Regions from separate parts of the Shewanella alkalitolerans genome, predicted to be linked through region 1. Evidence: riboswitches for the same ligand, from Rfam matches in the RefSeq annotation. Region 1 holds a riboswitch; the other holds the start of a gene.
The links. A riboswitch is a leader RNA that binds a small molecule or an ion and turns the genes downstream of it on or off. The one in region 1 is predicted to bind cobalamin.

Region 1 (4,448 bases):
CCTGGCCTACAGCGAGCAGCGTGGCGATATGTTTTCGGCCGAGTTTGTGCCCGCCCAGCAGCTGCTGGCCCATTGGTCGTCGCTCTACTGCGTGCAAGGGTTTAAGGGGATGGCGCAGCGTATCGACCCCGAGGCCTTTCTCGACGGCTTTGCCGAGCAGTATCGCCACACCTGCGAAGGTGAGATGCAATACCAGAAACTGGGCGCCAGCGAGCTTGGCGGTAAGGCGAGCTATAGCGCCATGTTGACCTGCGATAAGATGCCGCAGACCCACAGAGGCGAGCAGGGCATAGATAAGCCGGTCGGCGAGATAGGTCACTATACGGTTATTGCCGGCAAGGAAGATCTGTTTCTGCTGCATCAATCGGCGCGGGGCGAGGCCTTGTTATCTCTCACTTCCCTTAAGATAGCACCGCCCGTCGAGCGCATCGCCGATATGTCGGGCCTGCGATAACGCCTGCTTGGCCCTTGCTTGCGACGCTGCTTTAGCCAGGGCTAACAATGGCCGCTTTTGTGGTTGTTTTTAGGCCAATTTGTTGTCATGTTAGTGAAGTTTTAGGCGCTCGCCCTTGTCCTTACCGGGAGCTTTCTCGGCAAGGCGCGGTGAGTTCTCACTCCTTCAGACATGATTAACGGGCCATAATGAAAAATAATACTCTGCTCCCCCTCGCCGCACTGACGGCTGCTCTCTTGTCGCCATCCCTGTTTGCCAATGATGTGACAGTGATCCATGCCGGCACCCTGCTGGCCGACCCGGCCGCCAAGCCGCTCAGCGAACAGACCCTAGTGATCACCGACGGTAAGATTAGCCAGGTTGCCCCCGGTTATCTGAGCGTCGAGACCGTCGCGCCCGGCGCCAAGTATGTGGATCTCAAGCAGGGCTTTGTGATGCCGGGTCTGATGGATATGCATGTGCATCTACAAGGTGAGCTAGGGCCCAAGAATGATAGCCAGCGCCTTAGGATGTCAGACGCCGATGTGGCGATGCAGAGCGCCTATTTCGCCAACAAGACCCTGATGGCGGGCTTCACCACGGTTAGGGATCTCGGCGCCAAGCCGGAGCAGATGTATGCCCTGCGCGATGCCATTGCTAAGGGGTGGATAGACGGGCCGCGGATCATCGCCTCTGGCGGGGTGTCGGTGACCGGCGGCCATGGCGATGTGGATGGTATGAGCCCAGATCTGCTGGATAAGTTCACCACTAAGACCATCTGCGACGGCCCCTATGATTGTCGCCGCGCCACCCGCCGCGCCATCAAGTTTGGTGCCGATGTCATCAAGATCACCTCCACCGGTGGCGTCTTGTCGGATACCGACACAGGCACGGGCCAGCAGATGAATGACGATGAGATCAAAGAAATTGTGGCGACGGCCCATGCCCTTGGGCGTAAGGTGGCCAGCCATGCCCATGCGACAGAGGGGATCAACGCCGCCCTGCGCGCCGGGGTCGATAGCATAGAGCACGGCAGCTACGCCGATAAGGAGAGCATCAAGCTACTCAAGAAGAATGGCGCCTTCCTGGTGCCCACCCTGTTGGCGGGCGATACCGTGGTGCATATGGCCAAGGAGTCAGACTTCATGTCACCGGCCATCAAGCAGAAGGCGGTGCGAGTGGGCGCCGATATGACGGCTAACTTTACCCGCGCCTATAAGGCCGGGGTCAAGATTGCCTATGGTACCGACAGCGGCGTCTCGGCCCACGGCACCAATGCGCGAGAGGCGGTGTTGATGAATCAGGCGGGCATGAGCAATAAAGATGTGCTGATCTCGGCCACCATCAACGGCGCAGAGCTAGTGGATATGTCAGATAGCCTGGGCACCCTGAGTGTCGGCAAGCAGGCCGATATTATCGCCACCCAGGGCAACCCGCTGGAGGATATCTCGGCCCTGCTGGATGTGGGCTTCGTGATGAAAGGCGGCAAGGTGGTGAAGTCGCGCCTGTGAGTGAAAAAAGATTGTCATTAAAATTCAATTTATATTTTTTAAACTATTGATATATTATGACACTTATCCAATAGGGGGCTCAGGAATGGCCCCCTCTTTTATTGGAGTTTTTCAGTCAATTTACGTAAACAAAGGGAACTATATGGAATATTTTATTGGTGCGTTGAAGAAGTTTGCTGATTTCACCGGTCGTGCACGTCGCAAAGAGTTTTGGATGTTTACCCTGTTCTACATCATCTTCTATGCCGTGGCGGCAACTATAGATGTGGTGACAGGTCTGTATATGCTGAGCGGTATCTTTTCGCTGGCACTGCTTATCCCAACTCTCGCTATCTCGGCCAGACGCCTACACGACACCGGCCGTTCGGGCTGGTGGCAGCTGATAGGTTTAATCCCGCTTATCGGCGCTATCGTGCTGATCGTCTTCTATGTACAAGACAGCGTTGAAGGCAACGAATATGGTGAAAACCCTAAGGCTTTGGCCGAGGCGTAATTTTCCCCTATCTGCGATGAAGGAGGCTTAGGCCTCCTTTGTTGTTTTTAGGGAGTAATGCAGCCCTTGGGTGAAGATGCCGACTCGGGCCATCATGGGAGTATTAGACATTTATACGTGTAGACGTCTATAATGCCCGCGTTCTGTCACAGTAGCCGGGAGAGAGCCTCTCCTCAACGCCGCACATAAGTCGCGGCTTGCCATGAGACAGAGCATGACCAAATTCATACCAATCACAGTAAGTAAGCGATCAGAAATAGCGTCGGAAAAACGTTTTAGAACAAGTTAGAATTTTTAGATAAGTAGTTATTCTACAATCGAAAAATCTAACGCAGTTATCGAACGTTTTAACAAGCTAGGATGATCGACTATTTACTACGATTGGTATTAGTCAACCTTATGTGGTGCCTGTGGCGCGAGACGACACGGGATAATCGGGAAGCCAGTGAGAATCTGGCACTGCCCCCGCAACGGTGATAGGTGAGAGCTGGGTGCGCCATGCCTTTAACATCATGGCGTTAAAAAAATCTACGCTCGTTGTTTAAACCCTTTGTTTAGACTTAGCCTCAGTCCGGAGACCGGCCCTTAAGGTGATTTTGAGATTTCGGCGGGCAGATCTCGAAATGCGACCCTGGCGGTTTGATGGACTGCGCCCAGTCGTGACGCCTTGCCCTGTTTCCCTTTTAGGAGTTAAAGGAAAATGGGTACACAACCTAGTAAAATTGCGCTACTGCTTGGCGCCTGTCTGGCCGGGAGCTTTCCTGCCTTAGCGGAAAGTTCGGGCACCCCTGGGCCTGTGGACGAAACCATCACGGTTATCGGCCGCACCGAAAACACCCCTATCAATATCGCGGCTAACGTCAATGTGATCGATGCCGCCGCCATCGAACTTAGCGGTGCCACCAACCTCACCGAGCTGCTGCGCGGACAGAGCGGCATTCAGGTGTCAGATTCAAACTCGGGTGCCGTGTTTGCCATGCGCGGTTTCAGCGCCAGTCAGGCGGTCAACAACACCCTGATCCTGATCGATGGTCGTCGCCTCAACAATATCGATATCGCCGCGCCGAGCATCGGCGCCATCGGGCTCAATCAGGTGGAGCGAGTCGAGATCCTCTCAGGCAGCGCCGGTGTGCTCTATGGTGACCAGGCGGTTGGCGGGGTGATCAACATTATTACCAAGGCGCCGAAAGACAACGGCGGCAGCCTGCAGCTCTCCGGCGGCAGCTTCGACACCTTTGAGGCCAAGGCCGAGGGCTCGGTCGCCATCAACGACAACTGGCGCCTCTATGGCGCGGCCAACCACCTCAAGAGCGATAACTATCGCGATCACAACGCCAGCAAGACCAGCTCTGTGCTGGGGCGACTGCAGTATGACGATGAGGTGCAGCAGTTCTTCGCCGAGGCTAGTCATTATGACAACCACCGCGAACTCGCTGCTGCGCTGAATGATGATCAGCTCAAGCAAAACCCAAGACAAATGGGTGATCTGAAGCAGGGCGATCTCTTTATCGATGCCTACCTGCATGAGATGACCACGGCGGCCCGCACCGGCTATCAGCGCCAGCTGAATGAAGCCTGGTCGCTGGGCGCCGACCTTAACTACAGCGACACCCTGACAACCGGGTTAAGCACCTGGAACACAAGCCGCCGCGATACCCGCTCCCTGCTCGAGTTTAAGCCTAAGGCTGTGGCTAACATCAAGACGGATAACGGCGAGCTTAAGCTGGTGACCGGTCTGGATCTTAGCCGCGGCGAGGCGACATTTAGCAATCGCAGCAATGTGCAGAAGCTGGCCAGCGCCTATCTGCAGGCGACCGTGCCCCTCACCGAGAGTTTTAGCTATGTGGTGGGCGGTCGTTACGCCGAGGTGACAGATGAGCTGGTGGACGGTAAAGCCTATCCTAATGGGATAGATCTGGATCAGGATGCCCATGCATTCGAGCTTGGCATCAACTATCGCCCGAGCCAGCAGCATAGATTCTACCTGCGGGCCGACGATAACTTCCGTTTC
Region 2 (4,448 bases), 1.8 Mb from region 1:
CCTTGAGGAAATTCATCACCATCTGGGTAGTCACCTCGCTAGGCGCGATGGAGACGCCGGAGGCGGCGATGCCGTGATCGCCGGCAAACACCAAGAGGGTTGGTTTGGTTATCTGCGGCTTGTCTGGACCCAGCACCCTGGCGATAGTCATCGCCAGGGTCTCGAGCGCGCCGAGGGCGCCCAGTGGCTTGGTCTTAGTGTCTATCTTCTGCTGGATCTTGGCATCGAACTCGCTACTTACCACAGTGACTTCAAACATACTGGTACCTCATATCGCTCGCCCTCGTTCTCGATTCATTGCAATCCACACCTTCTTTGCTGGCATAGTTCAATACGCTTTTCCTTCCATACACCTTTCCTTCAATACATAGGGGACCTGGGCTAGTTGCTACGCTTGCCGCCCAGGATAAACAGGAAGAAGAGGCTGCCTATCACAGCCGTAATGATCCCCACCGGCAGCTCCTGATAGCTGAGCAGGCAGCGCGCCAGCACATCCACCCAGATCATAAACAGGCCGCCCACCAAGGCCGTCAGCAGCAGGGCGAAACGCCCGGGCAGCAATAGGCGCACCATGTGGGGCACCATCAGGCCGACGAAGCCGATGCCGCCACAGTTGGCCACCAGGACGGCGGTGATCAGCGAGCAGAGCAGCAGGCTGACGAGACGCAGGCGCTGCACCCGAATGCCCAGGGTGTGGGCGGTCTCATCCCCCGCCTGAATGGCGAGGATCTGCCGCTTGAGCAGCAGCAAAATGGCGCTCGCCGCCAACACCAGCAGCCAGGGCAGCCAGAGCATCTGCCAGCTCGCCTTAGCAAAGCTGCCCAGGCTCCAGAACAGCACAGAGGCGGCCGATTGCGGCCCGGAGAAATAGAGCATCAGGCTGGCCAGCGCCCCAAACAGGAAGGAGATCGCCACCCCGGAGAGCAACATGCGCTCTATCTGGGTGTTCAAATCCCGCCCGCACAGGGCCAGCACCATGAGCACCGCCAGGCTGGCGCCGATAAAGGCGCCGAGCGGCAGGCCGACACTGGCCAAAGTGCCGCCGACACCGCCCAGCAGGGTGATCACCACAACCGCCCCCAGACTGGCGCCCGATGAGATGCCAAACAGATAGGGGTCGGCCAGGGGATTGCGAGTCACCGTCTGCAACACGGCGCCCGCCAGGGCCAGGCCGAAGCCGGCGATGAAGGCCAGCAAGATGCGCGGCAGGCGCAGCTCAATCAATATTCTTGCGGTCACGCCGCCGGGATCGGCGCCGCTCAGCTTGGCCAGCAGCACCTCAAGCACCTCGGCGACGCCTATCTGCGCCGCGCCGAAACTCACCGCCAGCACAGGAGTCGCCAGGGTCAACAGTCCCAGACAGACGAAGGCCAGGTATTTCAGCGGACTATAGCCTCTTCCCAGACTCAGGCTAGCGCTCGTCATGGTTAGCCTCCTTCGCCTCAAAGGCCTGGTCACCCAGTCCATTGCCATGCTGAGCACTCTGGTCAGCATTGTGAAGGTGATAGCCATAGAAATAGTTGATCTGCGGATTGCCATGTTGGGGATGGGGCGATACCTGACAGCAGACGCCGAATACCCTGGCGATCTGCGCCTCGCTCAGCACCTGTTTGGGCGACCCCTGGGCCACGGCGTGCCCCTGATCCAGTAAGAGAAGCTGATCGCACAGGGCGCTGGCGAGGTTGAGGTCGTGAATCGAGATCACCACAGTCACCCCCAGGGCCTTGAGCAGCTCGAGGATCTGGATCTGATAGCGGATATCCAGGTGATTAGTGGGTTCATCGAGGATCAATAGCTTAGGCTGCTGCACTATGGCGCGGGCAATCAGCGCCCGCTGCTTCTCGCCCCCGGACAGGGAGGCGTAGGTCTGTCCGGCGCGCTCCTTGAGCCCCACGGTTTCCAGGGCCTGACTCACCGCCAGGCGGTCAGCCTTAGTGGTCATGGAGAAGGCGGCCTTGTGTGGCGTGAGCCCCAATGCCACCAGCTGGGCCGTGGTCATGTCGAAATGCTGAGGCGTGTCTTGCAGCACCACGGCCACCTCGCGGGCAAAGGCCCTGGCGCTCAGGCTGGCGATTGGCTGACCAAACAGTTGGATCTCGCCGCTGCTAGGGGTGAGGAAACGATAGAGGCAGCGCAGCAGGCTGGACTTGCCGGCGCCGTTGGGGCCTATGATCCCCAGCATCTTACCCTCTAGCAGATCCAGCTTGACCCCTGAGAGGATGGCGCGCTCACCGCAGCGCCAGCTGAGATCCCGTACCGACAGCGCCGGGCGCACGCAGGCGCCATCGCCGATGGCTGCACCAGCACCTGTGTCTTTACCTAAAATAGCACCGTCACTGGCGCCGTGAGACAGGAGTGATTCTGTTTGTGATGGCTGATTAGGGGCGCTCAAGGTCGCGCCCTCCGGGGAATAACGCCGAGGCGCCTTCGCCCTTGGGCCAGACTCGGCCCCGAGGTATTCTTCATCTATTGGCTCCCTCAAGTCACCCGCTTGAGATAGTGGTTAGAGAGTAGGCAGGTATCCTGACTCGTGGCGACCAGGTCGGGTTCAACTAGGTAACACACTCACAGTTGCGGGCACAGTTTGGGCTAGCGGCACAAAGCCTTCCCCAATTCCCTATTAAGTCCGAGTTATCGCCTTGGCGATCTCGACACCATACTCCCGGCGCAGGCGGTCCCTGCGCCCGGTTATTATGCTAAATTTTGCCGCCGACACAAGGCCAGACTCACTCGGCGTCATGCCAGTGCAGACGCCAGTAGCCCTCTCCCGCCTTGTCGCGATAGTGACTTATCTTGACCACACTGCCATAGTCCAGACTCAGCCGAGTATAGAAGCCTACGGCGTGCTCTACCCCCAGGGCCTTGGCCATCAGGTGACGTATCACCCCGCCATGAGTGAGCAGTAACAAGGCCTCACCACTATGCTGATGCACCAGTTGCTCAACCACCTCGTCGACACGCTGCTCGAACTCAGCCATGGGCTCCCCCTCGGGCAGTGGATTGGCCCAAGGGTCCCGCCAATAGGCGCTCAGCTCCTCGCCATGATCGGCATGCAGCTCAGGGATAGGCTGGCCATCCCAACGGCCGAAGTAGATCTCCTTGAGTCCGGCATCTAGGGCCACCTTCACCTGATTCTTAGCGGTGAGGTGCTCGGCAAATACACGGCAACGCTTGAGCGGCGAGCTGATCACCCTGTCCACCGCCTGGGGCAGCTTGGCATAGGCCAGCTGCATCTGGGCGAAGCCTATCTCTGTGAGAGGTTGATCGCTATGGCCGCGCAGCAGATTGCCGCCTTCACATTCGCCGTGGCGCATCAAATAGAGTGTCGTTTGCGTCATAACTGCAGCATTAAACCTTTAAAATCTAGAAGGTTAGCAGGATACTCTCTGGAAGTATCCCTTGGCAATGAAAGATAAATAAGGCATTGAAAAACTTTCAGATTCACCCACTATCAAGGGGAGAGCCTTTTGCCATGGGAACGCGGCTTAGCCGCCATTCTTCCTCGAAGCCAAACCAGATTTAAGCTTAGGGAAGTTGCGAATAAGTCCTCATGGTACTCTGGCTTACACAGCAATTGGCGTTCAAGGCGTCTGACGCAGGGCATGCCGGGGCCTGTCTAAGTCAGATAACGCAGAGAGCCGGTTGCTGTGAAAGCACCTAAGGGCGTGGCTTACAGGCCTATCTGCTGTGTTGTGCTTCTTACAAAGGACTTGGGCCATTTGCTGCGAACCACGCCTTGCATCTAGGTCTGTAAGCCGACGCAGAGCAGATGGGACCTGTTCGCACCTTCCCCTATACTCTTTTGACTTGCCCTGGGTATTATAAGTCGATTAGTATAGACGTCCATACGTTTATACATCCAAAATAAAAATAGCACGTCAAATCGATAGACGCGGCAGTTTAGGCAATAGGTCAGTTGAAGTAGGTGAAAGTTATGGCGACCCAATCCCCTGTTCGAAACGTAAGGCAGATTAACGACGCGATCCGCGCGCGGCTCAATAAGGAAATTTTGATCCTCGACGGCGCCATGGGCACCATGATCCAGAACCACAAGCTGGAGGAGGCCGACTTTCGCGGCGAACGCTTTGCCGATTGGCCCTGCGATCTCAAGGGTAACAACGACCTGTTGGTGCTGACCCAGCCCGAGTTAATCAAGCAGATCCACAGAGATTACCTGCTGGCGGGCGCCGACATCATAGAGACGAACACCTTCAACGCCACCCAGGTGGCCATGGCCGACTATGAGATGCAGTCGCTGTCACGGGAGATCAACCTTGAAGGCGCTCGCCTCGCCCGCGCCGCCTGTGACGAGGTGGCCGCCGAAACCGGCCGTCAATGCTATGTGGCCGGGGTGCTCGGCCCCACCAACCGCACCTGCTCTATCAGCCCAGATGTGAACGACCCTGGCTATCGCAATATCCATTTCGACGACCTGGTAGAAGCCTATA

Region 2: linked by a shared signal. The riboswitch ahead of K0J45_RS03640 (ABC transporter ATP-binding protein) and the one ahead of K0J45_RS15380 (TonB-dependent receptor) in region 1 are both predicted to bind cobalamin.

Annotation. Positions count from the first base shown of each region.
Region 1 is NZ_CP080422.1:3,519,596-3,524,043, reverse strand. It holds gene K0J45_RS15395 (hypothetical protein) at 1-454, shown strand, start outside; gene K0J45_RS15390 (metal-dependent hydrolase family protein) at 643-1,944, shown strand; gene K0J45_RS15385 (DUF805 domain-containing protein) at 2,087-2,437, shown strand; cobalamin riboswitch at 2,823-3,037, shown strand; gene K0J45_RS15380 (TonB-dependent receptor) at 3,138-4,448, shown strand, end outside.
Region 2 is NZ_CP080422.1:808,856-813,303, reverse strand. It holds gene cobT (nicotinate-nucleotide--dimethylbenzimidazole phosphoribosyltransferase) at 1-259, opposite strand, end outside; gene K0J45_RS03645 (FecCD family ABC transporter permease) at 382-1,425, opposite strand; gene K0J45_RS03640 (ABC transporter ATP-binding protein) at 1,412-2,392, opposite strand; cobalamin riboswitch at 2,497-2,675, opposite strand; gene K0J45_RS03635 (histidine phosphatase family protein) at 2,727-3,338, opposite strand; gene metH (methionine synthase) at 3,935-4,448, shown strand, end outside.